Regions from separate parts of the Rhizobium sp. P1_E6 genome, predicted to be linked through region 2. Evidence: predicted binding sites of a transcription regulator. Region 2 holds the regulator's gene; each other region holds the start of a gene.
What was found. The regulator PhoB, encoded in region 2, activates phosphate uptake and scavenging genes when phosphate is short. The targets are predictions, from matches to a motif close to TGTCATNNANCTGTCAT.

Region 1: a site for PhoB is predicted at 2,654-2,670, ahead of phnG (phosphonate C-P lyase system protein PhnG). Genes of this name have one in related genera too.
Region 3: a site for PhoB is predicted at 6,611-6,627, ahead of AC1D35_RS23915 (NAD-glutamate dehydrogenase). Genes of this name have one in related genera too.

The regions. Positions count from the first base shown of each region.
Region 1 is NZ_JBFUBG010000042.1:38,853-46,795, forward strand. It holds gene AC1D35_RS19960 (alpha-D-ribose 1-methylphosphonate 5-phosphate C-P-lyase PhnJ) at 1-392, opposite strand, end outside; gene AC1D35_RS19965 (carbon-phosphorus lyase complex subunit PhnI) at 389-1,495, opposite strand; gene phnH (phosphonate C-P lyase system protein PhnH) at 1,500-2,108, opposite strand; gene phnG (phosphonate C-P lyase system protein PhnG) at 2,108-2,584, opposite strand; gene phnF (phosphonate metabolism transcriptional regulator PhnF) at 2,737-3,474, shown strand; gene AC1D35_RS19985 (2,3-bisphosphoglycerate-dependent phosphoglycerate mutase) at 3,531-4,166, opposite strand; gene dapB (4-hydroxy-tetrahydrodipicolinate reductase) at 4,189-5,013, opposite strand; gene AC1D35_RS19995 (ABC transporter ATP-binding protein) at 5,032-6,819, opposite strand; gene AC1D35_RS20000 (glucokinase) at 6,972-7,943, opposite strand, start outside.
Region 2 is NZ_JBFUBG010000006.1:6,448-21,403, reverse strand. It holds gene AC1D35_RS05520 (hypothetical protein) at 1-37, opposite strand, end outside; gene AC1D35_RS05515 (Hsp33 family molecular chaperone) at 168-1,163, opposite strand; gene argF (ornithine carbamoyltransferase) at 1,255-2,172, opposite strand; gene AC1D35_RS05505 (aspartate aminotransferase family protein) at 2,218-3,417, opposite strand; gene AC1D35_RS05500 (GcrA family cell cycle regulator) at 3,844-4,380, shown strand; gene AC1D35_RS05495 (hypothetical protein) at 4,406-4,636, shown strand; gene AC1D35_RS05490 (hypothetical protein) at 4,753-4,908, opposite strand; gene AC1D35_RS05485 (alpha/beta fold hydrolase) at 5,138-5,956, opposite strand; gene AC1D35_RS05480 (LysR family transcriptional regulator) at 6,336-7,259, shown strand; gene phoB (phosphate regulon transcriptional regulator PhoB) at 7,538-8,221, opposite strand; gene phoU (phosphate signaling complex protein PhoU) at 8,353-9,066, opposite strand; gene pstB (phosphate ABC transporter ATP-binding protein PstB) at 9,111-9,926, opposite strand; gene pstA (phosphate ABC transporter permease PstA) at 9,941-11,263, opposite strand; gene pstC (phosphate ABC transporter permease subunit PstC) at 11,260-12,741, opposite strand; gene AC1D35_RS05450 (substrate-binding domain-containing protein) at 12,906-13,940, opposite strand; gene phoR (phosphate regulon sensor histidine kinase PhoR) at 14,139-14,956, opposite strand, start outside.
Region 3 is NZ_JBFUBG010000061.1:17,041-25,792, forward strand. It holds gene AC1D35_RS23880 (alkaline phosphatase) at 1-775, opposite strand, end outside; partial or broken gene AC1D35_RS23885 (hypothetical protein) at 845-1,074, shown strand; gene AC1D35_RS23890 (aspartate-semialdehyde dehydrogenase) at 1,186-2,220, shown strand; gene AC1D35_RS23895 (lytic murein transglycosylase) at 2,389-3,210, shown strand; gene AC1D35_RS23900 (GGDEF domain-containing protein) at 3,264-4,889, opposite strand; gene AC1D35_RS23905 (carbonic anhydrase) at 4,981-5,622, opposite strand; gene pdxY (pyridoxal kinase PdxY) at 5,683-6,558, opposite strand; gene AC1D35_RS23915 (NAD-glutamate dehydrogenase) at 6,836-8,752, shown strand, end outside.

The DNA of each region.
Region 1 (7,943 bases), on a different contig from region 2:
AGCGGTTCCGGGATGGGCACCTGATAGACGAGCACCTGGCCTTCGCCGAGCTTGTCCTCAGGAATGCGGTGGCGTGTCTGAATGATCGTCGCATCCTTGGTGTGCGTCGTGACCGCGACATTGGCGACCTTCTGGAAGAAGGCGCGGATGGAGACCGCGTTCGTCGTGTCGTCTGCACCCTGGTCGATGACCTTGAGAACGTCCTCAGGTCCGATGATCGAGGCCGTTACCTGCACACCGCCGGTACCCCAGCCGTAAGGCATCGGCATTTCTCTTGACGCAAAGGGTACCTGATAGCCGGGAATGGCGATCGCCTTCAGGATCGCGCGGCGGATCATGCGCTTGGTCTGTTCGTCGAGATAGGCGAAATTGTAGGTGGCGAGATCACTCATTCGGCGGCCTCCTTTTGGGTCTCGCCGCTGTTGCGGGCGGCTTCGAATTCGCGGCGCATGCGGCGGACGAGGTCGAGTTCGGCCTGGAAGTCCACATAATGCGGAAGCTTCAGGTGCTCGACGAAGCCAGTCGCCTGCACATTGTCGGAATGGGAAATGACGAATTCCTCGTCCTGTGCCGGCGCGGTGATGTCCTCGCCAAGCTCTTCAGCTCGCAATGCGCGATCGACGAGTGACATGGCCATCGCCTTGCGCTCGCTCTGGCCGAAGACCAGGCCGTAACCGCGGGTAAACTGCGGCGGAGCCTTGGCCGAACCCTTGAACTGGTTGACCATCTGGCATTCGGTGAGTTGGATCGTTCCAAGTGAAACGGCAAAGCCGAGTTCCGGCACATCGAATTCCACCTCGACTTGCCCGATGCGGATTTCACCGGTGAAGGGGTGATTGCGGCCATAGCCGCGCTGGGTGGAATAGCCGAGAGCCAGCAGGAAACCCTCGTCGCCGCGGGCAAGCGCCTGCAGACGAAGATCCCGCGTCATCGGGAATTCCATCGGTTCGCGCGTCAGGTCGCCCGTTTCGTGGTCTTCAGGAAGCTCACCGTCATTTTCGATCAGGCCTTCCTGACCGAGGATTTCGGAGACGCGCATGACGCGGCCGGTCTCGGCCTCGCGCTGCGCCGGCTCTTCCACGGCTTCATCCGTCAAGAGCGAGGGATCGAGCAGGCGGTGCGTATAGTCGAAGGTGGGCCCGAGCAGCTGGCCGCCCGGAAGATCCTTGTAGGTGGCGGAGATGCGGCGTTCGATCTCCATATTTGCGGTATCGAGCGGCTTGGAATAACCGAAGCGCGGCAAAGTCGTGCGGTAGGCGCGCAGCAGGAAGATCGCCTCGATCATGTCGCCGCGCGACTGGCGTACGGCAAGGGCTGCGAGCGTGCGATCGTAGAGCGAGGCTTCGGCCATGACGCGATCGACGGCGAGGGCAAGCTGTTCGACGATCTGCTCGATGCCGATCGCCGGCACGGAACGGTCGCCGCGCCGGCGGTCGGCGAGCAGGCGGTGAGCATTGGCGATGGCGGCCTCGCCACCCTTGACGGCAACATACATGAGCTCAGATCTCCGTTGCTGTGATCTTGGTGGTGCGCGGCAGGCAGAGGAAACGCTTGCCCGCCGTCAGCACGATGTCGATGCCGCGCGGGAAGAGGGCGCGGTTTTCCGTCCACAGGCGCAGGAACGTTTCCGGCAGGCCGACAGGCGCGATCTCGGTCACGCTCTGGATGCCCGGACCCATCAGCGCCAGACGGCGCCCGCCTTCGAGGTCGGCAAGCTCGATCACCACTGTCGTGGAGCGATCGGGATATTCCTGCGTGCCGGCGGCAAACAGGCCGAAGGTGGAGATCATCGTGCCGGCCTCGACGAAGGCGAAGCGCGCCTCGGCCTTCTCGGCCGTCAGCGGTGCGCCGGTGTGGAAGCCAAGCCATTCCGGAATCGCCGACCTGGCAAGTCCGGCCGAAAGCCAGACGGGCGTGTCGTGGTCGCAGAGCGTCAGGCCGATCGCGCCGGCGGCAATGCCGAGCGGTGCGGGCGCCGTCACTTCGGCCGCCACCGTCTGGATCGTGCCGGGCCGGGCCATGCCGTCCATCAGCATCTTGAACACGCTTTGGGCCTCGAATACCGGCTCGGCGAAGCCGCCGGTCAGAACATCGGTCTTGGCGCTCATCAGTTGTCTCCCCGCACCATGGTGAAGAAATCGACGCGGGTCGCGGCCGTCTCCTCGGCCTTGCGACCGGCCTCGGCGGTTATGCGGCTTGATATCGGCGACAGCAGCCTGTCCTCGATGAAGCCCTTGGTGGCTTCCTCCTGCCAGAGCGCATCGAAGATCGCCGAAAGGCGTGCCTTCTCGCGGTCGGTTCCGAGCGCCTGCGCATGGCCGACGGAGCCGGAGGCAAGGCGCACCGTCGCCCGCGTCACCGTGACCTCGCCGAGATTGAAGGGCGCCCCGCCGCCGCCGATGCGGCCGCGAACCATGACGAGGCCCGTTTCCGGGCCGCGCACCGGCTGTGCCGCCGGCTTTTCGGCAAGCGCATCCCACGCCGCCAGCAATTCTTGCCTCTCAGCGCGCGCCAGCAGATCGACGGTGCGTTTGCGTCCGTTGTCTGTCTGCGCCGCAGCCTCTGTCTTCTCTGCTGCCGTCATCGTCTTTTCCTCGAAATGTCTATTGATATAGACAACCATACAAGCTATACCTATCCCTAAATCGGCGAGGTGACAAGCGTGTGACACGACACGTCCAAAATTGGCCGGGCTTGAAGAGGTTCGGGCCACGAAATGATCAGGGAAGGGGTGTAATGGCAGGCATAAAGCAGGTGCAGCGGCAGACGGGCGTAGCGCTCTGGCGGCAGATCGCCGACAGGATCCGCGAGGCGATCGGCAGCGGCGCATACGATGCGACTGGCATGGTGCCGCCGGAAACCGCTCTCGCGACGCAGTTCGGCGTCAACAGGCATACCGTGCGCAGCGCGTTGGCCGCGCTTGCCCAAGAAGGCATCGTCCGGGCTGTGCAGGGTCGTGGCACGCTGATCGAGCGCAAGGAGCGCCTGAACTTCCCGATCAGCCGCCGGACACGCTTTACAGATGGCCTCAGGGACCAGGCGCGCGAAACGCATGCGCTGCTGCTCGGCCACGCAGAGGAGGTCGCCGACGCCGAGGTCGCCCGCTGGCTGCGCATCGAACAGGGCACGCCTGTCATCCGGCTGGAAACGGTGCGCGACGCGGATAAACGGCCTGTCGCCCGCGGCACGAGCTGGTTCCCGGCCGCCCGTTTTGCCGGCATCGGCGAGATCTATCGCAAGACGGAATCGATCACCAAGGCTTTTGCCGCCCTCGGACTGTCGGACTATGTGCGCGCCACGACCGAGATCACCGCCACCCACGCCGATTCCGGCGACATCGCCGACCTGGAGCTGACGCCGGGCGCCGTGCTCCTGATCACCAAGGCGATGAACACCGATCTGGAAGGCGTGCCGGTGCAATATTCGATCAGCCGCTTTGCGGCAGACCGCGTCCAGTTCACCATCGAGAACTGAAAACGAAAAAGGCCGGGCGCGAGCCCAGCCTTGAACCTATCGATGCCTGGTCGCGATCAGTGCGCGCCGGACATGTCGCCGAGCACTTCCTTGGAAGCAACGGTCGAGTCTGCCTTCAGCTTGTAGACTATGGGCACACCCGTCGCCAGATTCAGCGAGAGAACCTGCTCGCGGGTGAGGCGGTCGAGAACCATGACGAGCGAACGCAGCGAATTGCCGTGCGCGGCAACCAGCACCTTTTCGCCGCGCAGGACGCGCGGAAGAATTTCCGTCAGATAGTAAGGCCAGACGCGGGCGCCGGTATCGCGCAGGCTTTCGCCGCCCGGAGGCGGGACATCATAGGAGCGGCGCCAGACATGCACCTGCTCTTCGCCCCACTTGGCGCGGGCATCATCCTTGTTGAGGCCGGAGAGATCGCCGTAGTCGCGCTCGTTGAGCGCCTGGTCGCGGATCGTCTCGAGATCAGGCTGGCCGACCTTGTCGAGGATGAGCGTCAGCGTGTGCTGCGCGCGCACCAGTGCCGACGTGAAGGCGATATCGAACTTGATGCCGTAGTCGGCAAGTGCCTGGCCGCCGGTCGTGGCTTCCTGGATGCCGAGCTCGGTCAGATCAGGGTCCTTCCAGCCGGTGAAGAGATTCTTGAGATTCCAGTCGCTCTGGCCGTGGCGAACGAGGACGAGGGTACCGCTCATGAAAAATGCCTCCTACAAATGGTCAATGGGAAGAAAGCCCGAGAACGTCGAGCATGGAATAGTGCCCCGGTTTCTTGTCGCGCGCCCAAAGGGCGGCCTTGATGGCGCCCCGCGCGAAAATCGAACGGTCGGTTGCGCTATGCGAAAGCGTAACGGTTTCGCCTTCGCCGGCAAAGAGCACCGAATGCTCGCCGATGACGGAGCCGCCGCGCAGCGTCGCAAAGCCGATCGTGCCGGCTTCCCGCGCTCCCGTATGGCCGTCGCGCACGCGCACGGACTTCGCGGCAAGGTCGATATTGCGGCCCTTTGCCGCCGCCTCGCCGAGCAACAATGCGGTTCCGGAGGGCGCGTCGACCTTGCGCTTGTGATGCATCTCGAGAATTTCGATATCCCAGTCGGCGGGATCAAGCGCCTGAGCCGCCTGCTGCACGAAAACGCTCAGCAGATTGACCCCGAGACTCATATTGCCCGACTGGACGATGCGGGCATGGCGCGAGGCGGCCGCAATCTTTGCATTGTGCTCATCGGAGCAGCCGGTCGTGCCGACGACATGAACGATGCGCGCCTGTGCCGCCAGTCCGGCAAATTCCACTGACGTGGCGGGCGATGTGAAGTCCAGCACGCCCTCGGCATGCAGGAACGCTGCCAGGGGATCGTCGCCGATGATGACGCCATTGGCGCCGAGACCGGCGATTTCACCGGCATCCTTGCCGACGAAGGGCGATCCCGGCCGCGCGACCGCTGCATGCAGTGTCACGCCATCGATGGAATGAATGAGACGGATGAGCGTCTGGCCCATGCGCCCCGCCGCTCCGACCACAACCAGTTTCATCGCAGCGTCGCTCATGTCAGTCCGTCATCCCGATCAGTATGAATCAGAAGCCGAAGGCCTCTGCAGATTGTTGAGGCGAGCGTAAAGTCCGTCACTGACCTTCGCAAGCGTCTCGTGATTGCCTTCTTCGACGACGCGGCCCTGCTGCATCACGATGATCTTGTCGGCGCGCACCACGGTCGAGAGACGGTGGGCGATGACGACGACCGTGCGGCCGGTCATGGCCTCGTCGAGCGCCTTCTGCACGGCGGCTTCCGATTCCGTATCGAGCGCCGAGGTCGCCTCGTCGAGAAGCAGGATCGGTGCGTTGCGCACCAGAGCGCGGGCGATCGACAGGCGCTGGCGCTGGCCGCCGGAAAGGGTTACGCCGTTTTCGCCGACCGGCGTATCATAGCCCTGCGGCTGCGCGACGATGAAGTCATGCGCATAGGCAAGCCGCGCTGCCTTCTCGATATCCTCGTCACTCGCTTCCGGACGGCCGTAACGGATATTGTCGCGGATCGTGCCTTCGAAGAGGTATGGCTGCTGCGAGACATAGGCGAGCTGCCGGCGCAGCGATTGTTTGGTGATATGGGCGATATCCTGTCCGTCGATCAGGATCTCGCCTTCCTTCGGATCATAAAAGCGTGGAATGAGGCTGATGACGGTCGATTTACCGGCGCCCGAAGGACCGACGAGCGCCGTCGTCTTGCCACCCTCGGCCGTCAGCGTCACGCCGTCAAGCACGCGTTCATTGCCATAGGCGAAGGAAACGTTGCGGAATTCGATCTTCGCTTCGGTGACAACAAGCGGCTTGGCATCCGGCAGGTCGCGCTGGCGCGGTTCCATGTCGAGCAGCTCGTAGATCATCCGGGCGTTGACGATGGCGCGTTCCATCTGCACCTGCAGGCGGGCGAGGCGCCGGGCCGGATCGTAAGCGAGCAGCAGCGCCGTGACGAACGAGAAAAAGGCGCCCGGCGGCACACCCTGGTAGATCGAGCGGTAGGCGGCGTAGGCAAGCACGCTCGCAACCGCAAAGCCGGCAAAGCTTTCGGTCAGCGGCGAGGTGCGCTCGGAAAGCCGCGCGATACGGTTTGCCCGGCCTTCGGCAGCGCCGATCAGCTTGTTGACCTTTTTTTCCAGTGCCTCTTCCATCGTGAAGGCCTTGACGATGGAAATGCCCTGGATCGTCTCCTGCATGGCGCCGAGAACGTGGCTGTTGAGATCGACCGCCTCGCGGGTGGCCGAGCGCAGCCGCTTGGAAACGTAACGCAGCGCATAGAGCAGCGGCGGCGCCAGAATGAAGACGGCAAGGCTCAGCAGCGGATCCTGAACGACCATGACGCCGATCAGCGAGACGAAGGTCAGGAGGTCGCGCACGGTCGACGTGATGGTGAGGTTCAATACGTCGCGGATACCGGTAACGTTCTGGCTCACCTGAGCGGCGATATGGGCGGAGCGAGACTCGTTGAAATAGCCGACCGAGAGCGTCATCAGATGCGAATAGATACGTCGCTGATAGCGCGCGACGATATCGTTGCCGATCCTTGAAAGGGCAACGCCCTGCCCGTAGCTCGCAAAACCGCGCAGCACGAAGGCGATGAAGATCGAAAGACAGATGATCCAGACGACGTCGGCGCGGCGGTTGGCGAAGGCCTCGTCAATGATCGCCCGCATGATCCAGGCCGTGAACGCCGTCGAAAGCGCTATGACGACAAGGCAGGAGATTGCGAAGACATAGCCCCAGAGATGGTCCCGGCCGTTTTCCGCAATGATGCGTTTCAGGATGCCCGTCACGGTATCGCTGTTGACGTGTGGCTTTCTGCTGTCGGCGGCTTCCAAAAATAGGCTTCCTGTCTCAGGGCTGCATGCCGCAGGCGCGGCGCGCATATGCGCGGGCTCTATAAAGAGTTGAGGGGGCTTTGGCTAGAGCGCCGTGCGTCCCATCGGGGCGCACAAAGGACGCTCTAACGCCTTGAAACTATGCTTGAGGCTCAAGCCCGCCAGCGCCGGCCATCCGTCGAAACACCGAAATTTGCGGGCATGCGCGCATAGGAGGAAAGCCCCGATAGTGCTGCGAGCGGATGCGTCACGACATAGGTCGGGATGGTGCGCAGCAGGGCCGAATGCGGCGCCTTGTCTTCGAAGGCGGCCCGGAATTCCGGCTTTTTCAGTGCCGGCAGGATCTTCTGCGAGATGCCGCCCGACAGATAGACGCCGCCGCGGGCCATGAACACCAGCGCCATGTCGCCTGCCACGCGGCCGAGATAGGTGGCAAACAACGAGACGGTTTCGACCGCGACCTTGTCGCTGCCGGCGAGTGCGTGCGATGTGATATCCGCCGGATCGTTCATTGTCGGCTCGACGCCATCGGCTGCACAGATGGCGCGGTAGAGGTTGACGATGCCGCGGCCGCAGAGGATCTGCTCGGCTGCAACGCGACCCTCGATGGTCTCGACATGCGGGAAGATTTCATAGTCGCGCTTGCTGCGCGGCCCGAGGTCGACATGGCCGCCTTCGCCGGGAACCGGAATCCAGGTCGACTGGGTGTGAACCAGGCCGCCGACGCCAAGGCCCGTGCCGGGTCCGAGCACGACGCGGGACGCCACCATGTCGCCGGATGCATTGCCGATGCGCTCGCGGTTCTCATCCGAAAGGGCCGCGACCGCCAGCGCCTGCGCTTCAAAATCATTGACGACGAGCACGTCGACAAGGCCGAGCCCCTCGATCATCCTCTTCGGCCGCACCACCCAGGGGCAATTGGTCAGCGGGATTTCATCCGCCTTGATCGGCCCGGCGACAGCCAGGATCGCGGCGCGCGGCTGCACGGAGGTCTTGTCGAGCACACCCTTCTGGATCGCCTCGTCAATCGTCTCATAGTCGGCCGTGCGTACATTGGGAAACTGCTTCGGCTCCGCATAGGCATCCGTCAGGATGGAGAAGCGGGCATTCGTGCCACCGATGTC
Region 2 (14,956 bases):
CAGCTAAGAGCGCAAGTACCAAACACAAAAACTTCATTGGCACCCACCCCGCTTCCATAGCCTGAACCAATGAAACACAATAGGCACACAGTGACTACCAAAAGTCGAGTCACTGCGCTGCGCTATCGCTTAGTTCTATTGCTCGCCTGTTCTTATACTCAGGAAGACTAAGTAAGCTGAGACGCAACCTCATGCACCGGAAAGCGGTAGGTCGTTGAGCAGAACTCGCAGGTCACGGCGATCTCACCGTTTTCCTGGCTTGCCTCTACTTCCTCGGCGCTGAAACCCTTCAGCACGCCGCCGATCTTTTCCCGCGAACAGCTGCAGCGATCGAAGACGGCACGCGGTTCGTAAACGCGCACGCCGCGCTCATGGAAGAGGCGGAACAGCAGGCGCTCGGTGCCAACAAGCGGATCGGTGAGTTCATCTGCATCCACGGTTTCGACGAGCGAGCGGGCTTCCGCCCAGGCATCGTCCTCAAGGTGGCCGCGTTCGCCTGTGTCGCCGTCGCCGCCATGAAGATCGGTCTGGCGCATGCGCTCCGGCGCTTCCGGCAGGAACTGGGCAACGAGGCCCCCTGCCCGCCAGCGGTGACGCGGCTTGCCATCGTTATCACGGTCGAAGAGCTCCGCAGCAGCAAGGCGCACCCGCGTCGGGATCTGCTCCGACTGGCGGAAATAGACGCCGGCAATGTCTTCCAGCGAGGTACCGTCCAATGCGACGATGCCCTGATAAGGCTGGCTGAACTTGCCCTGATCGATGGTGAAGGCCAGCACGCCCTTGCCGAGAAGCTGCTCAGGCTCCGTTTCGCCTGATGCGATCGCCTGATCGAGCATCGCCTGATCGAAGCGGGCATAGGCGCGGACATTTTCCGGCGTCGAGAAATCGGCGACCAGCAGATCGACGGGACCGTCGCTCTTGGTCTGGACGGTGAACTTGCCGTCGAACTTCAACGAGGTGCCGAGCAGCACCGTGAGCACCACCACTTCAGCCAGAAGGCGGGCGACGGGCGTAGGATAATGATGGCGTTCGAGGATTGAATCCAGCATCGGGCCGAGCTGGACGGCGCGACCGCGCACATCAAGCCCTTCCACCTGGAAAGGGACGACATGATCATCGCCGGCGAAATCGAACTCGCCGAGAGCGGCTGCAGCTTCTGCCATGGCTTACACTCCTGTTCTATGGGAGCAGCAGGCTAGCGTGCCGGCCGCTCGCGCAGCCGCGAGCTTGGGACTCGCGGCATCCGATTATGGTTCAGATCGCGCCCAGGCACCAAGCAAGAATCGACTTCTGCGCATGAAGACGGTTTTCCGCCTCATCGAAGACCACGGACTGCGGACCGTCGATCACCTCATCCGTCACCTCCTCGCCGCGATGGGCGGGAAGGCAATGCATGAACAGCGCATCTTTGCCGGCCTGCGCCATCAATTGCGCGTTGACCTGATAAGGCTGGAAGACATTGTGACCGCGAGCCCGATGTTCCTGATTCATGGAGACCCAGGTATCGGTCACCACGCAATCGACGCCGGCGACCGCACGGTCAGCATCATGGTAAAGCATGATTTCGGCGCCCTCATTGCGGGCCCAGTTCAGATAGTGATCCTTCGGCTCGGAACCAAGGGGTACGGCCATGTTCATGCGGTAGCCGAAGCGGGCAGCTCCTTCCACCAGCGAATGCAGCACGTTGTTGCCGTCACCCGTCCAGGCGATCGTCTTGCCCTTGATCGGGCCGCGATGCTCTTCGAAGGTCATGACGTCAGCCATGATCTGGCAGGGATGGGTATCGTCCGTCAGCGCGTTGATGACAGGCACGGTGGCGTGCTCGGCCAGTTCCAGCATACGGTTATGGTCGGTCGTACGGATCATGATCGCGTCGACATAACGCGACAGCACCTTGGCGGTGTCGCCGATCGTCTCGGCGCGGCCGAGCTGCATTTCGGTTCCCGACAGGAACAGCGTCTCGCCGCCGAGTTGGCGCATGCCGACATCGAAGGAGACGCGGGTTCGGGTAGACGGCTTCTCGAAGATCATGGCCAGCATCTTGCCGGCGAGCGGCTTGTCGGCCGTGCCTGCCTTGAAAGCCTGCTTTCGCAGCTTGGCGTCATCCATGATGGTTCTGAGGTCGGATGTGGTGACGGCGGAGAGATCGAGGAAGTGTTTAGGGGAAGCCATTGTTCGTTACCTGCTACGCCCGCCAGCGGGCGGGGCATTGTCCTATCAAGCGGTCTTCTTGACCTTGGCGGCACGGATATTTTCGGCGGCACGCTCGATACGGGAAATCCCCTCGCGCGCCTCTTCCGCGGTTACGACCAGCGGCGGCAGCAGACGGATGACATTGTCGCCTGCCGGGATCGCCAGAAGGTGTGCTGCACGGATTTCCTTCAGAAGCTCCGCCGAAGGAATGGCTGCCTTGATGCCGAGCATCAGGCCTTCGCCTCTGATATCCTCGATGACATCGGGATAACGATCCTTGAGCGAGGCGAGGCCCTGACGGAAGACGAGGGTGATATCGCGCACATGCTGCAGGAAGCCATCGGCCAGGATGATATCCAGCACCGCACTGCCGACAGCCATGGCCAGCGGGTTGCCGCCATAGGTGGAGCCGTGCGTGCCGGCCTTCATGCCGGAAGCAGCTTCTGCCGTTGCGAGGCAGGCCCCGAGCGGAAAGCCGCCGCCGATGCCCTTGGCGACTGCCATGATGTCAGGCGTTATACCCGACCATTCATAGGCGAAGAGCCTGCCGGTACGGCCGACGCCGGTCTGGACCTCGTCGAGGATCAGCAGCAGGCCATGCTCGTCGCAAAGCTGGCGAAGCGCCTTCATGAATTCCGGGGTCGCCGGGCGGACACCGCCCTCGCCCTGCACCGGCTCGATGAGGATGCCGGCCGTATTATCGGTGATTGCCGCACGGACGGCCTCGATATCGCCGAAAGGCACCTGATCGAAGCCGGGGGCCTTGGGGCCGAAACCTTCGAGGTATTTCTCCTGACCGCCGGCGGCGATGGTCGCCAGCGTGCGGCCGTGGAAGGCGCCTTCGAAAGTGATGATGTGAAAGCGCTCGGGATGCCCCTTGGAGAACTGGTAACGGCGCGCAGTCTTGATGGCGCATTCGAGAGCCTCGGCGCCGGAATTGGTGAAAAACACCTTGTCTGCGAAAGTGGCATCCGTCAGGCGCTTGGCAAGCTTCTCCTGCCCCGGCACTTCATAGATATTGGAGAGATGCCAGACCTTGTCGGCCTGATCCTTGAGGGCGGCCACAACCTGCGGATTGCCATGCCCCACGGATGTGACGGCAACGCCCGCGCCGAAATCCAGATATCGCTCGCCAGTTTCGGTGATCAGCCACACGCCTTCGCCTCGCTCGAACCGCAGCGGGGCACGAGAATAGGTATCATAAAGCGGCGAGGCTTCAGCCATGGCGCAATCTCCTGGTCAGGCTCTGAAACAATGGACTCCGGCTAAGAAAACCAGGCCCGAAAAATTAAAAATGCCGCCTTGCGGCGGCCTCTCAGGCACTATTTCCTTTTCGCAGTGCGATGTCAACAAAACTGAGGATTTAGCGCATGCGTCAAGCGCCTAATGGGCTTTTCAGGTCTATCAACAGCTAATGTTGCAGAAATGACTCGCCGGGGAAGCAAGTTGGGGAAAACCCCGAATTCGGATTCATCGGATTCCTGCGACTCTTGTCACAGAGTCAGGCTCACACTAGGTTAAAGTTCAATTACTAGACTGCATGCGGCGGAACTAGTCACCAAAATTGATCAGGCGTTTCTTGCTTCGGAGGCTTTCGGGGCAACGGTGAGGGATTCTGCCATCACCAACGCGAAAGGCGGAGACAGGGCAATGAACTGGACAGACGAGCGTGTCGAGAAGCTCAAGAAGCTTTGGTCGGAAGGGCTGAGCGCCAGCCAGATCGCTGCGCAGCTTGGCGGAGTGAGTAGAAACGCTGTTATCGGCAAGGTTCACCGGCTCAGTCTTCCCGGCCGCGCCAAGGCCGGCGGCACGGCGACCGCTGCGCGCGCACCCAAGCGCAATACGTCGGCTCCGCGGGCCCCGAACTACGCATCTCGCCTCGCCACCACCCGCACCGTGACCCGCCAGCAGGGCGCAACGATGCTGAAGGAAGAGATCGAGATCGAAACGGTCGAGGAAATGGAATATGTGCCGGCCAAGAATGTGGTCGTGCCGATCTCCCGCCGCCTTGGCCTGACGGAACTGACCGAGCGCACCTGCAAGTGGCCGGTCGGCGATCCGCTGAAGGACGACTTCTATTTCTGCGGCTGCGACTCCACGGATTCCTCGCCTTATTGCAACTATCACCAGCGCCTCGCCTACCAGCCGGTCAGCGAGCGCCGCAGGGCAGCCGTCCGGGCAGCCTGACAAGCGCCTGCAAAAAGCAGCATCCATGGCCCCTCCTAGCGAAAGCGTGGAGGGGCTATTTTTTTGGCTTTATCGCCTGAGGCTGAACCACCTGCCTGGCGAACGATGGCGCCGCCTTGATCGCAAGAACGCAGTTTCGCTGGCCATGACGCTGGGGCGGAACGGGGCGATCATTGCCTCGCTGATCAAGACGTGCAAGCTCAGCGCCGTCGTCAACGACCACAGGCCGACGCGGAGCGGTGAACTCTTGCCGTAGAATTACTAGGCAGGGCAATAAGTGCTTAAATCCTTCTGTTGGCTCTAAGCGGACATACCAAAGAGTTTTCTCAGGGGCAGCTTCGCGCCATCATTTCAGCCGTTCAGACACAATCGTCAGCGTCCCAAAACCGCCATCGAGCTGAGCGCCATAAAGTTCAAAGACGACAGCAACGCCAGCCTGAAATTACCTAAAGGCCGGAAGCCGAAAAACGAGCCTATATTGAGCACTTCGGAAGCTGGCGGTGCTCCTGACATTAAATCGACGGACATCCCCCGCTCTTATTTCCAGATGTCGAAGCCGAGATGCCGAGCCATTTCGGCCGGTGGAGTAACCGGCCACCGCAACGAAAGATTTAAGCGCGACAAGTCGCATCTTTCGCTTCTCACCAAGCAAAGCAAATTGCCACTGTCGGAAGCACCCTCCGGGAACGCTCCCCGTACCAGGCACCAACAGGTGTCACCCGGCACTGCCGGGTGACAGAACGTCCCGTCGATGTCGTCAAGACCTGATGAACGAGAGCAGGTCGGGGTTGAGGACATCCGCATGCGTGGTCAGCATGCCATGGGGGTAGCCCGGATAGGTCTTCAGCGATCCGTTCTTAAGCAAGTTGACCGCACGCGGCACGGAACTTGCGAAGGGGACGACTTGATCGGCCTCGCCATGCATTACCAGCACCGGCACGGTGATCTTCTTGAGGTCTTCGGTATAATCTTCCAGCCAAGAGTCGACAGTCGCGTAGTGAGCCAGGGCACCACCGGCCATGCCCTGGCGCCACCAGTTCGCAATGATTGCCTCCGAAGGCTTGGCCCCATCGAGGTTGTAGCCGTAGAACGGATTCTCAGGGACGAAACGGTAGAACTCCGCCCGGTTGCCCAGCATGCCTGCCCGGATCGCTTCGAACCACTCCGGCGGTTGACCGGACGGATTTTCCGCGCTCCGGTACATGTTCGGTGTCAGCGAAGCGACCAGCACCGCCTTCGCGACGCGCTCCTGATGGCGAGCCACATAGCGAGCCACCTCACCGCCACCTGTCGAGTGCCCGATATGGATCGCGTCGCGCAGGTTGAGGTGCTCGGTCAGGGCCGCGAGGTCGGCAACCCAGTGGTCCATATCGTTGCCGGTGCCGGGCTGGTCGGACCGGCCGTGGCCGCGCCGGTCGTGGGCGATCACCCGATACCCCTGATGAAGGAAGTATGTCATCTGGGCGTCCCAGTCGTCCGCTGTCAGCGGCCAGCCGTGGCTGAAAACGATCGGTTGGCCCGAGCCCCAGTCCTTGTAGAAGATGTTTACGCCGTCCGTGGTCGTGATTGTAGGCATCGCGTCGCTCCATCTGCGCTGTTAAACATTCATTGGAAGATAATAAATCACTAAATAAAGCCATCCATCCACGCGCTATTGCAATAGCCGACGCAAGATTGCCACGCATGCCTCATCTTTCGAGGCCCAGGCACATGATCCGACACAAGAATTGGTCAGTCTCACATAATGTAGGTCAGCGCCGATAATTGCGGGTCACGACAGGTAGGCTTTTAGACATTTAGCTTTCCTTCTCTGACTGGACACAGTTGACTGCGAAATACTTCCGATGAAGCATTCGACTATGTCCCTAGATTGCGGCGTTAATTAAATCCCCCTTTTATCAAGGACAAATACCTTGTACGTTCGAGCTATGCCTTAAAGGCATAGCGGGGACGCGATGGAACTCAGGCATTTGCGCTATTTTATTGCTGTTGCGGAAGAGGGAAGCTTACTGACCGCAGCCGAGCGGCGGCTACACACTTCCCAGCCCTCACTCAGCAGGCAAATTCGCGATCTGGAAACCGAAGTCGGTGTAAAACTGCTGGAACGGCAGCCGCGCGGCGTGACGCTCACCGCCGCCGGTAAAGTGTTTCTTGATCACGCGCGGCTGGCGTTGTTGCAAGTCGAGGCGGCTGCGGAAGGGGCCCGGCGGGCAGAGCAGCCGCAAAAGCAGTCGTTCACTATCGGTTTTCTCGCAGGGCAAGAGGTCGTGTGGCTACCCCATGCACTGCGCATTATTCGTGAGGAAGCGCCGGAGGTTGAAATCATATTGTCCAGTCAGTCTTCCCCGGACCTTGCTCTGGCACTGATGCGAGGCAAGCTGGACGTCGCTTTCCTTCGCCCCGAGACGCAGAGTGTTGGTGTGTCGTTCAAGTTTTTAGCCAAGGAGCCACTGATCGCCGTGCTGCCGGCTGACCATCGCTTGACGTCGCAGAAAAAGATCCGGCCACAGGATCTTGCCCGCGAAACTTACGTCAGTTCGGCTAGAATTTCTCCGGTCTTGCAATCCGTGATCCAGGAGTACGCGTCGAACRTTGGGATCACACTCAAGGCAGAGTACGAAGGTGAAGGCCTACCATCAGCAATGTCGCTCGTCGTGTCTACAGGTGGAATAACGCTTATTCCGCTTTATGCGCAAAATATGCTGACGCCAAATGTCGTTGCCAGAGCACTTGAGGGTGTGCCTCCGACAATTGATCTCACCTTAGGATACAACGATTCAAATTCCTCACCTTTGCTCCGCCGATTTTTGTCTCGTTCTGATGAACTAGTCGCCAACGTACAAAATCAGAGCATCATCCGCTATGCTGAAGTTCCATAGCAGAGCTCACGCTCATCTTGGTGACGGCTTCGATTGGCTAGCGCCAGCAAGCCGACAGTCCCCTTCCGGCCCCAAATCAGTCGATGCTCAAGGCTCAGAGAATGTTCGCAATCGGCGCATAGCAGATGTCCCCGTCATCGCTTGAGCCCTCGCGATGCAAGGGGCATGTCGGTCAAGGCGTCAGCAAGCCAACGTCTACTCTTAAAAAGCCCACCCGAACAAACAAACGGGCCGCCCGGTTACCCAGACGACCCGTTCGTGACCTCCGATCACTCGGATCAGGCTTCCATGGAATATCCCGCGCCGCGGACGGTGCGGATGACATCCTGCATGTTGGAGAAATTCAGCGCCTTGCGCAGGCGGCCGACATGGACGTCGACGGTGCGTTCATCCACGTAGATATCGTGACCCCAGACGCCATCGAGAAGCTGCGAGCGGGAGAAGACCCTGCCCGGCGACGACATCAGGAATTCCAAGAGGCGGAATTCGGTCGGGCCGAGGCGGACTTCGCGGCTCTTGCGATGGACGCGATGGGTTTCGCGATCGAGCTCGATATCACCACACTTCAAAACGGTGGAGAGAACCTCCGGACGGGCGCGTCGCAGCATCGCCTTGACGCGGGCAACGAGTTCCGGCGTGGAGAAGGGCTTGACGACATAGTCATCCGCGCCGGTCGAGAGACCGCGAACGCGCTCGCTCTCTTCGCCGCGTGCCGTCAGCATGATGATCGGCAGACGCTCGGTTTCCGGCCGCATGCGCAGCCGGCGGCAGAGCTCGATGCCGGAAACGCCCGGCAGCATCCAGTCAAGGATGAGCAGGTCCGGGGTGCGCTCCTGAAGCCGGATTTCGGCCTCGTCGCCACGGAGGATCGTATCCACCTCGAAACCTTCAGCCTCGAGATTGTAGCGGAGAAGCACGCTGAGTGCCTCTTCATCTTCAACAACTGCAACTCTTGGGATCATGCGTGTCAGTCTCCTAATGCATGATCCTTAAACCGGGGGTGATTTAAGCAAGGGACCATGCAGGAACTCGGAATTGGCTGCGACCCTTGCGCGCCCCAGCGCGGGGCGCGCACGCAATCGGCAGGTCCAGATTACTCCGTCACCGCACCAACGGTATTGGAGCTGTCGTCCTTCGGACGCTCGCCCTCCGGCTGGGCGCCGGTTGCCATGTAGTAGATCGTCTCGGCGATGTTGGTTGCATGGTCGCCGATGCGCTCGATGTTCTTGGCGCAGAAGAGAAGATGCGTGCAGCTCGTGATGTTGCGCGGATCTTCCATCATGTAGGTCAGGAGTTCGCGGAACAGCGAAGTGTACATCGCGTCGATCTCGTCGTCGCGTTCGCGGATCGCATTCGCCTTGTCAGCTGAACGATTGGTGTAGACGTCGAGCACTTCCTTGAGCTGGACGAGCGCCAGTTCGGAGAGATGCTCGAGGCCGCGGGCGAGCTTGCGCGGAACGCCGGTGCTCTGCACCGCGATGACGCGCTTTGCCGTGTTCTTGCCGAGATCGCCGACGCGCTCGAGGTCGGCGGCGATGCGGATCGAACCCATGATCTCGCGAAGGTCGGAGGCCATCGGCTGGCGACGGGCGATCGTGACGATCGCCTTGTCGTTGATCTCGCGCTCGGCGTGATCGAGGATCACATCGTCGGAAATGACCTTCTGAGCAAGCGCGGTATCGCCGTTGACGAGCGCGCGGACAGCGTCGCCGCCCATCTGTTCGGCAAGACCACCCATCTCGGAAATGCGCCGGGACAGGAATTTCAGATCGTCATCGTAAGCAGAGAAAATATGTGTTGATGCCATGGGGCTTTGTCCTCGAAAATCGGGAAGGCTTCACATCGCCAAAATCAGCCGAAGCGACCCATGATGTAGTCCTGGGTACGCGGATCGTCCGGGTTGGTGAACATCTTGTCGGTATCGTTCTCCTCGACCAGGTTGCCGAGGTGGAACATAGCCGTGCGCTGCGATACGCGAGCGGCCTGCTGCATGGAATGCGTCACGATGACGATCGTGTAGTTTTCACGCAGCTCGTGGATCAGCTCTTCGACCTTGGCAGTTGCGATCGGGTCGAGCGCCGAGCAGGGCTCGTCCATCAGGATGACTTCCGGGCTGACGGCAACGGCGCGTGCGATGYACAGACGCTGCTGCTGACCGCCGGAAAGGCCGGTGCCGGATTCATGCACGCGATCCTTGACCTCATTCCAGAGGCCGGCGCGCTGCAGGCTCGTCTCGACAATCTGGTCGAGGTCGGCCTTGGACTTGGCAAGGCCATGGATGCGCGGACCGTAAGAAACGTTTTCATAGATCGTCTTCGGGAACGGGTTCGGCTTCTGGAAGACCATGCCGACGCGGGCGCGAAGTTCGACGACGTCGATGTCGGGATCGTAGATGTCGTCGCTATCGAGCGTGATCTTGCCGGTGACGCGGCAGCCGTCGATCGTGTCGTTCATGCGGTTCAGCGACCGCAGGAAGGTGGACTTGCCGCAGCCCGAGGGGCCGATCAGGGCGGTCACGGTGTTTTCGCGGACGTTCAGATTGACATCGAAAAGCGCACGCTTCTCGCCGTAATAAACGGAGACATCCTGACCGATCATCTTATACGGGACGTTGCTCATTTTCTGGTCCAGCGCCTTCTCGACTGCGGCTTCCGTCAACATGTTCATGATCTTTACTCCGTTTACCAGCGGCGCTCAAAGCGACGACGCAAGAGGATAGCTCCGAGGTTCATGACGATCAGGAACAGGAGCAGGACGATGATGGCACCCGAGGTTCTTTCCACGAAGGCGCGCTCGGCTTCATTGGCCCACATGTAGACCTGAACCGGGAGTGCCGTGGAAGGATCGAGCGGGCTGGACGGCGCCTGGGCGACGAAGGCGACCATACCGATCAGCAGCAGCGGCGCGGTTTCGCCGAGTGCGTGGGCAAGGCCGATGATCGTGCCGGTCAGGATGCCGGGCATGGCAAGCGGCAGCACATGGTGGAACACCATCTGCATCTTGGAAGCACCGAGGCCGAGGGCGGCCGAGCGGATCGACGGCGGCACGGCGCGCAGTGCGGCACGCGTGGCGATGATGATCGTCGGCAGCGTCATCAGGGTCAGCACCAGACCACCGACCAGCGGTGCCGAACGCGGCAGGCCGGCGAAGTTGATGAAGACCGACAGGCCGAGCAGACCGTAGACGATGGACGGAACGGCGGCGAGGTTGTTGATATTGACCTCGATCAGGTCCGTCAGCCTGTTCTTCGGCGCGAATTCCTCGAGATAGATCGAGGCGGCGACACCGATCGGCAGCGCAAGCACGAGGACGATCAGCATCAGATAGAGCGAGCCGATGAGGGCAACGCCGAGACCTGCGGCTTCCGGACGGCTGGAATTGCCGTTGACGAAGAGGCCGGTGTTGAAGACCTTGTGAAGCGAACCGCTCGCCTTCAGCTGGTTCATCCAGCCGACCTGCTTGTCGTTCACCTTACGGTTCTTCTCATCGACCGAGAGGTCGATCTGGCCCTTGTTGGCGCTGTCGACATTGGCATCGGCCAGGATCGTGACATTGACGGTCTTGCCGATGATCGAGGGGTCGGCAACGACCATGTCGCGCAGCTGGATCGGCGCACCCTTGGACAGCATGTTGGATGCATCGCGCACGTCGGGACGGCTCGACGCGTTGATGCCGAGCTGCTTGACGATCGCGTCACGCAGGAGAACCGGGTAGCTGGCGGCGATGAGAACCGAAGGATCGGTCGCACGCTTGTTATCCGGATCGATGGTCTTTTCGGTAAACTCGATCGGCAGCGTGATCGCCGTCTGCTGGAACGCGGTATAGCCGTTGCTGATGACGGTCCACAGCAGGATAAACAGGAAGATCAGGCCGAAGGAGATCGCGGCGATACCATAGGCCTGGAAGCGGCGCTCGGCAGCGTAACGGCGCTTGATGCCGATGTCGCGGCGCGCAGGCGCCTTGGAGACCGTGACGCCGGCGACGGGGGAAACAATATTCGTCATTCGTACTGCTCCCGGTATTTGCGCACGATATAGAGCGCGTAGATATTGAGGCAAAGCGTGATGAAGAACAGCGTGATGCCAAGCGCGAAGGCAACCAGCGTCTGCGGCGAGGTGAACTCGAGGTCGCCGGTCAGCTGGTTGACGATCTTGACGGTCACTGTCGTCATCGGCTCGAAGGGATTGATCTGGATGCGGGCGGCGACACCGGCCGCGAGAACCACGATCATGGTTTCGCCGATGGCGCGGGACGCCGTCATCAGCAATGCGCCGACGATGCCCGGAAGGGCGGCCGGCAGGACCACCTTCTTGATGGTTTCGGAGCGCGTGGCACCGAGGCCGAGGGAGCCGTCGCGCAGCGAGCGCGGCACGGCGGTGATGATGTCATCCGACAGCGAGGAAACGTAAGGGATCAGCATGATGCCCATGACGATGCCCGCGGTGATGACGCTCTGTGCCTGGATGAAATTGGTATAGCTGCCGGAGAGCAGACCGCTGACCTGCGCAGAGAAATCGCGCAGGAACGGACCGACCGTGACGAGGGCGAAGAAGCCGTAGACGATGGTCGGGATGCCGGCCAGCACTTCGAGAAGCGGCTTGGCAATCGAACGTACCCGCGAAGAGGCGTATTCGGCCATGTAAATGGCGGCGAAGAGGCCGACCGGAACGGCGACCAGCATGGCGACCAGGCCGATATAGAGCGTGCCGAGCAGCAGCGGGATGAGGCCGAACTGGCCGAAGGAGGAACTGCCGGCACCGGCAAAGCGCGGGTCCCAGACCGTTCCGAAGAAGAAGTCGGCGAAGGGAACGACGGCAAAGAAGCGGGCCGCTTCCGACAGCATCGAAAAAACGATGCCGATCGTCGTCAGAATGGCGATGGAGGACGCGACGAGAAGTGACCAGAGCATGACCCGTTCAACGCGATTGCGAGCGCGGAAGCGCGGAGCAACGGCGCGAAGGGCGTAGAAGGCGCCTGCGACGGAGATGAGCAACACGATCGCCGTCATAATGATACGGCTCGTCATGCTTTCGGCGTTCAGGGTCTTTGCGGCGTCGATCATGTAGGGCTGCGGCTCGCCAGCGAGCGGAACGCCCTTTTCATTGAGCCTTGCCTGCAGACCGGCAGGATTGCCGGAGAGGGAGGAGACCTCATCCGAAGTCAGCATGTTCATGCCGCGGGCGACCGTGGCGATCATGCTGTAGGCGAGATCCTGCTGGACGGCCGGCTGCGCCTTCACATCATCGGGAAAACCACCGCGAACGGAGGAAGAGACGATGCCCGGGCTTACGGCAAGCCAGACGAACAGAACGATCAGGGAAGGCAGAACAGCCCAGATCGCGGCATAGGAGCCATGATAGGCCGACCGCGAGTGCATGGCGGACGACCTGCCGCCTGATAGTGCCGTGGCGCGGCTGCGCGCGGCCACATAGGCAACGGCGCCGATAATCACCAGGCACAAGAGTATGATGGATGTGCTCATTCGTTACGTCCCCAGGCCCACAGCCCCCAAAGAGCCCGGCAGCTCCAGGAGCATGCCATCGGCTTCAATATCATGGAGAAGAAGTTCATTCCGCACGGCCCTTGCGGGCCGGGCGGACAGGCGATGCCGGCGCAACACCCCCGAGTGGCGCGCCGGCAAAGTCATTACATGGTCTTGCCAGCCTCTACGTCCTTGCGGATCGCATCGCGCTCTGCATCGGGAGCAGCAACGAGACCGTATTCGACGAGCGGGCTGTCAGGGCCGATCATCTGGTCGGATACGAAGAAGTTGACATATTCCTTCAGGCCGGGAACGGCGCCCAGATGTGCCTTCTTGACGTAGAAGAACAGCGGGCGGGAAACCGGGTACGTGCCGTTAGCGATCGTTTCCGTGGACGGAACGATGCCGCTCATGGAAGCAACCTTGAGCTTGTCGGCATTGTTTTCGTAGAAGGAGAGGCCGAATACGCCAACGCCGGTCTTGTTGGCAGCGATGCGTGCCAGCGTTTCCGGATAGTCGCCGTCGATGTCGACTGCAACGCCGTCCTTGCGAACTGCGACGCAGGCCTTGGCCTGGGCAGCCTTCTCGGTGATTTCCTTGGCGATGACTTCCTGAGCGCCAGCAGCCTTGCAGCCGGCAGCGAGAACGTTCAGTTCGAAGACTTCGCGGGTGCCGTGCTTTTCGCCCGGGATGTAGGCAGCGATATCAACAGCCGGAAGCTTCGGGTTGACTTCCGACCACTTCTTGTAGGGGTTGGCGACGAGCTTGCCGTCAACAACAACCTGGGCAGCGAGGGCCTTGTAGATGTCCTGCGGAACGTAGGCAACGTCCGGGTTGGAAGCGTCGGTTGCGAAGACGATGCCGTCATAACCGATCTTGACTTCCTGGATGTCCGTTACGCCGGCAGCCTTGCAGGCTTCGGCTTCGTTCTTGTTGATCGGACGCGATGCGTTGGCAACGTCGATCGTGTCTTCACCGACGCCCTTGCAGAATTCCTTCAGACCAGCGCCGGTGCCGCCGGATTCGACGACCGGCGTCTTGAATTTGGTGAAGGTTTCGCCGAAGGACTCGGCGACGATCTTTGCGTAAGGCAGGACGGTGGACGAACCAGCAACCTGAATCTGGTCGCGAGCAACGGCAACGCCAGCGAAAGCGGCGGTTGCAGCAAGCGCGGCAACAGTAAGTTTAAAGGTGTTCATTTGAATCTCCCGGCATTTGGGCTTGTGTGAGTGCGGCCTCAAAGAGGCCCTCGCATTGCCTTTTTTCATCGGCAGGACTCTCTTAGCGCCTTAAGCACCGTCCTTTTATGTCAGATCGATGAAACATTTATGACAGAATAATCCATTGATTTTAAATGCAGAAATATGGCGTCGATAAATTGCGTGCGACATATGGAGTCAGAAACGCACGGTAAACTCCGTTCCCTTGCCCACCTCCGATTTAACGATCAGCCGTGCACGATGGCGCGTCAGAATATGTTTGACGATGGCAAGCCCGAGGCCCGTGCCCTTCTTCGAGCGGCTGTCTTCGATGCTGACGCGATAGAAACGCTCCGTCAGGCGCGGCACATGTTCGGCCGGGATGCCGGGGCCTCTGTCGACGACGCTGACCTCCACCGGCTGGCCGGACCCGTTCTTCAGCCAGACATCGACAGTCTCGCCTTCCTGGCCGTATTTGCAGGCATTTTCCATCAGGTTTTCGAAGACCTGAACGAGTTCGTCGCGGTCTCCCAGCACTTCGACCTTGCCGTCGGGCAGGTGCAGATTGATCGAGACGCCGACATCCGTGGCAAGCGGCACGAGCGAATCCCTGACATGGCCGAGAAGCGGCACGAGATCCACCTTCTCGTCGGGGGCGATGTGCGACTTGAGCTCAAGCCTGGAAAGAGACAGGAGATCGTCGACGAGCCTGCTCATGCGCGTCGTCTGGTCGAACATGATGCCGAGGAAACGTGCCTGCGCCTTCGGATCGTTCTTGGCCGGGCCCTGAATCGTCTCGATGAAGCCGCGCAGCGAGGCAAGCGGCGTGCGCAGCTCATGGCTGGCATTGGCGACGAAATCCGTGCGCATGCGATCGATGCGGCGTAATTCGGAAATATCGCGGAAGGAGAGGATGTAATAACGCTCGTTGCGGCCGTCGTCGTCCTTGAATTCGACGGGAGCGCTGCGCACGATATAGACGCGCTCGGAAGGCAGCCGCTCGGAATGCTCGATCT
Region 3 (8,752 bases), on a different contig from region 2:
TGTCATTACGGTTGCGGGTATGGGCAACGACGGCAGCCGGCGTCGCGTCTTCGACCTCGGCCGTTACAACGATGCCGATCGACTTCTTGGTCAGGCGGCGGACGGCTTCTGCGAAGGTTTCAACGCGCGGATCATCGAGCGAGGAGGGCGTGCGATCTGCGTAAACGCCGATAGCGTTGACGGCCGTCTTATGGCCCGTCATGTAAGCCGACATGGTGTTGGCCGAGTCCGTATCGACTGCATTCGTCGCCGACGTTCCGATGAACGCCATGCGATCGAGATCGTCCATGTTCAGGCGGCCATTCGCTTTACCTTCCGTCATGCCTTTGGACATGATGCGGGCAGCGGTGCGGTGCGCAACGGAAAGACCGTCGCCGAGCAGGAAGATGATGTTTTTTGCCTTCGGCTGGGCAGCGGTGTCGTAGACGTTCCAGGTAACGGACTTCGTCTCGTCGCCGGCGACGATTTCGACCTTGTAGGCGCCCGGAGCGGAAATCTTCAGGTCGCGCAGCAGGAGCGCGGAACCAAGAGCCTTGTCTTCCTTGCCCTTTTCCAGCTCGACGAACTGTGCCTCGCCGCCGAGGACAGTCTTGTAGTCCTGGCCGTTGACCGTAATTTTCACGTCTTCCGGCTTGACCTGCTTGCTGAGCTCGACCTTGAAGTCGAACGGTGAACCGGCGAGAATCGTAGCACGATCAAGCGGATAGATCGAAGTTGCCTGAGCAGCGCCGGCAAGAATCGTGGTAGCCGCGAAAGCGGCGAGAAGCATACGCATGGAAAAACCCCCGTTTTTCGTTGCAGTCATTACAACGGGGCCGGGATACCCTCCGGCAATGACAGAGGCATGACAAAACGCCGCAGGATTGCGATGCCCTCCCCTGCTCCAGCCGCACGCGCAAAAACCTTGACTCCTGTGGAAAACCTTTTATGAGCAACAGCGGAAAAGGAATATCCATGGTTCGCCACGAGCACGCCATCGCTGAGCGCAATGACCTGGCAGAAAATGCCGTGCTGGATTTTGCCGTTCCGGTTTCTTCCAAAACCAAGGCCAAAACGACGACGAAAACCGTCTGACGTCTCTGGCCTGCCGCTCTCTCCCCGGCCCGGCTGGGGACAGGAAGCTGCGATGATGTCGCGCTTTCCCCTCACCGGACAAGAGGAGAGAAGAGAAAGAGAGCTTGAGAAATGGGTTTCAAAGTTGCAGTTGCGGGAGCGACCGGAAATGTCGGGCGGGAAATGCTCAACATTCTCTCCGAGCGCGGTTTCCCTGCCGATGAAGTCGTAGCACTCGCCTCCGCCCGCTCCCAGGGTACGGAGGTTTCCTACGGCGACCGGACGCTGAAGGTCTCCAACCTGGAGAACTACGATTTCTCCGACACCGATATCTGCCTGATGTCGGCTGGCGGCGAAGTTTCCAAGCGCGTTTCTCCGAAGATCGGCCAGCAGGGCTGCGTCGTCATCGACAATTCCTCGGCCTGGCGCTACGACGCCGACGTGCCGCTGATCGTCCCGGAGGTAAATCCGGACGCGATCACGCTCTTCTCCAAGCGCAACATCATCGCCAACCCGAATTGCTCGACCGCCCAGCTCGTCGTCGCGCTGAAGCCGCTGCACGACTTCGCCAAGATCAAGCGTGTGGTTGTTTCTACCTATCAGTCGGTTTCTGGCGCCGGCAAGGATGGCATGGACGAACTCTTCAACCAGACGCGCGCCGTCTTCGTTGCCGATCCGATCGAGAACAAGAAGTTCACCAAGCGCATCGCCTTCAACGTCATCCCTCACATCGACACCTTCATGGAAGACGGCTACACGAAGGAAGAGTGGAAGGTTCTGGCTGAAACGAAGAAGATGCTGGACCCGAAGATCAAGGTGACCTGCACCGCCGTGCGCGTTCCTGTTTTCATCGGCCACTCGGAATCGGTCAACATCGAATTCGAAAACGAGATCACGGCCGACCAGGCCCGCGATATCCTGCGCGATGCGCCGGGTTGCCTAGTTATCGACAAGCACGAGGATGGCGGCTACATCACGCCGTACGAATCCGCTGGCGAGGACGCAACCTTCATCTCGCGCATCCGCGAAGATGCGACCGTCGAAAACGGCCTCAACATCTGGGTAGTCTCCGACAACCTGCGCAAGGGTGCGGCTCTCAACGCCATCCAGATCGCCGAACTGCTCGTCAATCGTGGCCTCATTAAGCCGCGCAAGCAGGCGGCCTGATACCATTTGTAAACCATAATATGCTAAAGCCCTGCTCGACGGGTGGGGCTTTTTCGGGCATATGCGGCCGTATAAGCGTTCGCTAAAAGGTGATCGTGACAAAATCGCGGGTGGCTGACATTCTTTTGCTCGGCTTCAAGCTATGCAGATCGAGAGCGGGGTTTCTCAATGCGCATGACAAAGTTGTTTCTGGTGGCCGCCGTGGCTATGGGCGTCCTCCATGCTGTACCGGCGTTTGCGCAGGGCGCGCAATGCGGCAATACCAGTGCCGGTTTCGATGCCTGGGTCGCCGACTTCAAGCAGACGGCTGCGGCCAATGGCGTCAGCCAGTCGGTCCTGAGCCGTGCCTTCGCCAATGTCAGCTATAACAAGCCGACGATCGCCGCCGACCGGGGCCAGAAGAGCTTCAAGCTGTCCTTCGACGCTTTCATGAAGAAGCGTGGCGGTGCCGCGGTCATCTCCCGCGGCCGTTCGATGAAAGCCGCCAACCAGGCTCTCTTCGCTTCGATCGAGCGCCGCTTCGGTGTTCCGGCCGGTCCGCTGATCGCCATCTGGGGCATGGAGACCGGCTTCGGCAGCTATATGGGCAACCAGCATACGATGTCCGCCGTCTCCACCCTCGCCTATGACTGCCGCCGCTCGGAATATTTCACTGACCAGCTCTATGCCGCTCTGCAGCTCGTTTCGGAAGGCTATCTCAGCCCGCAAGCTCGAGGCGCTGCCCACGGCGAAATCGGCCAGACGCAATTCCTGCCGCGCAACGTCGTAAGCTTCGGCGCCGACGGTGACGGTGACGGCCGCGTGGATATGGTCGGCTCCCGCGCTGATGCGCTTGCCTCGACCGCCAATTTCCTCAGGGGCCATGGCTGGCGTGCCGGCGCCGGTTATCAGCCGGGCGAGCCGAATTTCGTCGCCATCCAGGGCTGGAATGCCGCGACGGTCTATCAGCAGGCAATCGCCTATATCGGCGAGCAGATCGACGGTAACTGAAGAGACGTCCAATAGGAAAATGATACGAGCGCCGCATGTGAATGCGGCGTTTTTCATATGCGGAAATCGTGGGTTCCGCCGGCAGCCTTGCGCCGCTCTTCCTGCGGTGCCGCGGCAGGAACAATAGGCCCTGCAACAACGCAATTGCGTCCCGAGGCCTTGGCCGCATAGAGCGCCAGGTCGGCGCGCTTCACCAGATCATCGAAATTGCGATTGCTCGCGGCATTTGCGCGCCCCGCGCAGCCGAAGCTCGCCGTAACCCGCAGAAGCTCGCCGCTCGGCAGCGCGATGTCAGCAACCTCGATGGCCAGTCGGACACGTTCCGCAACGATGACCGCATCTTCGGGTGTCGAATCCGGCAACAGCGCCATGAACTCCTCGCCGCCGTGACGCACCAGGAGATCGAAAGAACGGAAGCTCTCCCGTGCAATGCCGGCTACGTGCTTCAGCACGATATCGCCGGCGTCATGGCCATGGATGTCGTTGATCTTCTTGAAGTGATCGAGATCGAACAAGACGACGGAAATCCAGCGTGATCCATACTCGGCCTGCATCAGAAGCCCTGAAGCCGCAGCCTCGAAGCCACGGCGATTGTAGAGGCCCGTCAGGAGATCGGTCTGGGCGGCATTGCGCAACTCGTTCACGAGCAGTTCACGCTCTTCGGTGACACGGGCGACGAGACGGATGCCCCGAACCGCGAGCACCGCAATAAGGGCAACGAGCAGCACCAGTCCGGATGACAGCGCGAGCACGATCGTCATGTGAATGTGCGAGCGCATCGACAACTGCTGCCCCGTCACATGAATATCATCGGTGACGGAGGCGATTTTCTGTCGCAGGAAATCCAGCCGTTCGTTCTGGATACCAATCCATTTGTCTCGGATCGCTTTGTTCGGCCGTAGCGCACCGGAAACCATGGCCTTTGTGAAAGTATCGGCCCAGACCTCGTCGGGTTGAGCCCTATAAGCAAGAATCTCCCGTACGACAGGCGAGGAAGAATGAAAACGCAAGCGATCCATGCCGTTGCCGAGCATCATTTCGCCTTGAACGAGTTGCTCGTGCGACATGGCGGAAAAGTCGGTTCGGTCGAAATAACGCTGGCCCAGGTTGCCGATCAGCCGCTCGCCGTAATAGGTCAGCAGGATACTCATCAACTCGCTGGATTTGCGCATCAATACCGGATCATGGATTCTCGACGAAAGCGACTCGACGAGACCAAGTTGCTTCAATCCGGCCTGACCATAGATATGAACGGGGTTGCCACCTTTGCGGTAATAACCTCGATCGACCGCCGAACGCGTTGCAACGATACGGCTATAAGCAAGGCGGAGATCGGAAAGCTGTGACTGCAGACCGAGATCGAGCGTTTCAACGGGCGGGAGGCTGGCGTTGAAACGCGCGCGTTCGCTGTCGAGCGAGCTGCGTCTTTCCATCATGGCCGCCCTGGTCATCTCATTGGGATTGTTGACGTAGATTCGCGTCGCCACGAGCTCTGCCAGGATCTCGTTGGCGGCAATCGATCCTCCACGGGCAAGAAKATCGGCAAAGAGATGGTCAGTTTCGAGCGCGCGGTACTGCATGAGCGAGGAGCGGATTAGCACCACCCCCTCGGCAATCATGAAGACAAACGGCAGCAGGATAGCGACCAGCACTGCCCTACTCGTATTTTTGAATTTCACCACTTCGAAATTCATGACCAATCCGCGCGCGTATACACCCCGCCAGCGAGCTTATTGGAATATCTTAAAAAACTGATAAAGCGGTCTATCCCTAGATTTCGGGACGGACAAAATCGAGTGTCTCAGAATCCATCACCCAGAGCTCACCTGTCGAGATATCGAACCAGGCACCGTGAAGCGCCAGTTTGCCCTCTTCCTCGAGAACCTTGATTTCGGGGAAACTCCTGAGATTGTTGATCGAGTTACGGATCGAAACCCGCTCCAGCGCAGTCTGCCGTTCGCCCTGCGTCATCACGTCATTGCTGCCGATCTGTTCGGCGGCGGGACGAACGAGCGACATCCAACGGCCGATGAAATCGCCCTGCGACAAAGGCTCGGCGTCCGGATCGAGTGCGGCGCGGATGCCGCCACAGCGGCCGTGGCCCATGACGACGATATTCTGGACCTTCAGAGCCTGAACCGCAAATTCGAGCGCCGCCGACGTCGAATGGAAGTGACCATCCGGCTCATAGGGTGGCACCAAGTTGGCGACATTGCGGATCACGAAGAGTTCACCTGGTCCAGCATCAAAGATCAGTTCGGGAGCCGCGCGAGAGTCCGAACAGGCAATCATGAGCGTTGTCGGGTTCTGCCCATTTTCCGCAAGCTGCCGATACCGATCGCGGGCATCGGCATAGCGCCCGTTCATGAAGTTGCGATAACCGTCCAGAAGGGAGTTGGGAAAGCTCATCATACCCTTGGATTACAGCGCGGCGAACCCAAGATCAACTGCTGCACTGCAAAAGCGTGAAGCCTATTTCTTCCGTCGCTGGGCCGGGTGGACAAGGTGACGCATCTGCACCATCGCCATAGGTGTCGAAAGGCTGGAGGCATCGCTTGCCAGCATCAATTCGTTGCTACCGCGCTTGACGGCGCGTGCCAGCACTTCGAACACACTTGCCGTCGCAAGCTGCAGCGCCTTTTCATCCTCCATGCCCGATAGCAGGCGGGACAGGAAAAGGGCAGCGAGCAGGTCGCCGAGCCCGTTCGGCGGGTTCTCGACGACACGATGTTCGGCAAGCAAGGCATGCTTTCCGGAGAGATAGAGATTGCCGGTACCGCCCGCCATCATCGGCACCGCGGATGTAACCAGCATGCGTGAGGGACCGAGCGCAAGTGCGGCTTCCATGACCGCGCTGTTGTCATCGAGCGCGGCGCCCGAAAGCCAGGCAAGTTCGTAGCGGTTCGGCGTTGCGAGCGAGGCGATCGGTATCAGGTGGTCACGGATCGCCTCGGCTGTCGCTTCCGGCACGTAGAGGCCGCCGAGATCACCCATGACTGGATCGCAGACATAGAGCAGTTCCGGGTTATTTTCGCGCAGGGATGCAACGAGTTTCGCGACGGAGCGGGCCTGGGCAGCGTTGCCAAAATAACCCGACAAGACAGCCTTGACCTCGCCGATCCACGGCGCACGGATGAGATCGTCGATCGCCGCATCGAAATCGGCCTCTGCGAAGGTGAGGCGTGTCGAACGGCCGTGACCGGGATGCCAAGGCAACACGATCGTCGGCAGCGCCCAGACCTGGTGGCCGAGCGTTTCCAGCGCGAAGACCGCGGCGCGGTTTCCAACCGACCCCCGCACGACATGGCTGGAGATGACGATGACTGCGCCTGATGCGTTTTCCGACATGGCATCCGATTCCGAATTTCGACCGCCGTTGATGATCTTTTTGACGAGGCGCTGTCAACCATTCTTCATGCGAGCGTGGAAATGTGCAGCGGGTCGGAAAAGCCAGATAAGGACGCTTTGCAGTCCATCGGCACAAAACGACCCGAAAACTTTCGAAATCTCTCATCAGCACCGTCAAAAAAGAACGAAAACTACTTTTCGAAGCCCTCTTTTAAGGATTCTTTCGAAGAGCCTTCTGCTAACTTGCCCACATCAAAACAAATCGGGGGGATGATCCATGGCCGCCAGAAACAATCCGAAACGGGAAAAGCAGATCGAGAGCGCGCGCAAGATCGCCGCCGCGACCGGCGAGCCCCATCTCGATCCCGAATTCCTCTTTGGCCGCGCAAGCGGCGACGACCTCGACCTCTACACACCGGAAATGCTTGCGCTTTCCGCCGTGCACTCGGCAGCCGAGCTCACCGCCTGGAACGGCAAAACGCCGCGTGTCAGTATCGACACGGTCGCCGACGTCACCCCCGATGGCGTCGCAATCTCCATCCTTTCGGTGACCGATCACAACAAGCCCTTCCTCTACGAATCCGTCATGGGCGAGGTGACCAGCAGCTACCGCGACATCTACATGGCAGTTCATCCGATCCTGATCCTGGAAGAAGACAAGGCCCCGGAACTCTATTCCGCCGATGTGCCGAGCGATCCGGCAAAGCGGGTGAGCCATATCCAGCTTCACATTTCGCCGCTCAGCCCCTCCCAGGCCGGCGACCTGATCAAGCGGATCAAGGCAGTGCTCGAGCAGGTAGAGCTTGCCGTTTCCGACTGGAAGCCGATGCTTGCCCGCGTCGATGAGGTGATTTCAGAGCTTTCGAATTACAGTGCCAGCCGCAAGAAAGCCGACCGCGACGAGGCGATCGCCTTCCTGACCTGGCTGCACGACGAGAACTTCACCTTCCTGGGCATGCGCGACTACGTCTATTCCGGCAAGGGTCCCGATTCCAAGGTCGAACGCGACAAGGGAACAGGCCTCGGCATACTCTCCAACCCCGAGGTTCTTGTTCTGCGCACCGGCAAGGACGCCGTGACGACGACACCCGAAATTCTCGCCTTCCTCGATGGTCCCGATTTCCTGATCGTCACCAAAGCCAACGTGAAATCCACGGTCCATCGCCGCGCCTACATGGATTATGTCGGCGTCAAACGCTTCGACGCACAGGGCAACGTAACGGGGGAACTCCGCATCGTCGGCCTGTTCACCTCGACTGCTTACACTTCCTCTGCCAGCGAAATTCCGTTGCTGCGGTCCAAGATCGAAAAGGTGAAGGAGCATTTCGGCTTCGACCCGATGAGCCACTCGGGCCGCATGCTCGACAACACCCTGGAATCCTATCCGCGTGACGATCTCTTTCAGATCGATACGCCGCTGCTCGCGACCTTTGCAGAGCAGATCAATGACCTCGCCGATCGCCCGCGCGTGCGGGTGCTGCCGCGCATCGACCATTTCGACCGTTTCGTCTCGGTCATCATCTTCGTACCGCGCGAGGAATATGACTCGATCGTGCGTGAACGCATCGGTGCCTATCTGAAAACCGTCTATGATGGCCGTGTTTCCGCCTATTATCCGGCCTTCCCGGAAGGCGGTGTGGCGCGCGTGCATTTCATCATCGGCCGCTCGGGCGGTAAGACGCCGCGCATCCATCAGGCCAAGCTCGAGGAGACGATCCGCCAGATCACCGCGCGCTGGGACAGCCGCTTCGAGATACTCGCCGGCCCCAAGGCGCCGAAGCTCGGCGTCAGCAACGCTTTCCAGGAAGCCTTCACGCCGGATGAAGCGGTCGGCGATCTGCCCGACATCGCCGCATGCGCCGCCGGCGAGCCGATCCGCATCGAATTCTACTATCGCCAGGACGACGAACGCGGCCGTATCCTGTCGCTGAAGATCTTCCATAGCGGCGAGCAGCTGCCGCTGTCGCGCCGCGTGCCTCTACTCGAAAACCTCGGCTTCAACGTCCTTAGCGAACGGACCTTCGATATCGAAATTCCGGCCACCGACAGCGCCATCAACATCGTCGTGCTGCACGACATGGAACTCGAGGCTCGCAGCGGTGCGGACATTGACCTCGCACGTTTTGGCGCACCGCTCGAAGAAGCCTTCGTCGCAGCCTTCAGCGACACGATCGACAATGACAGCTTCAACCGG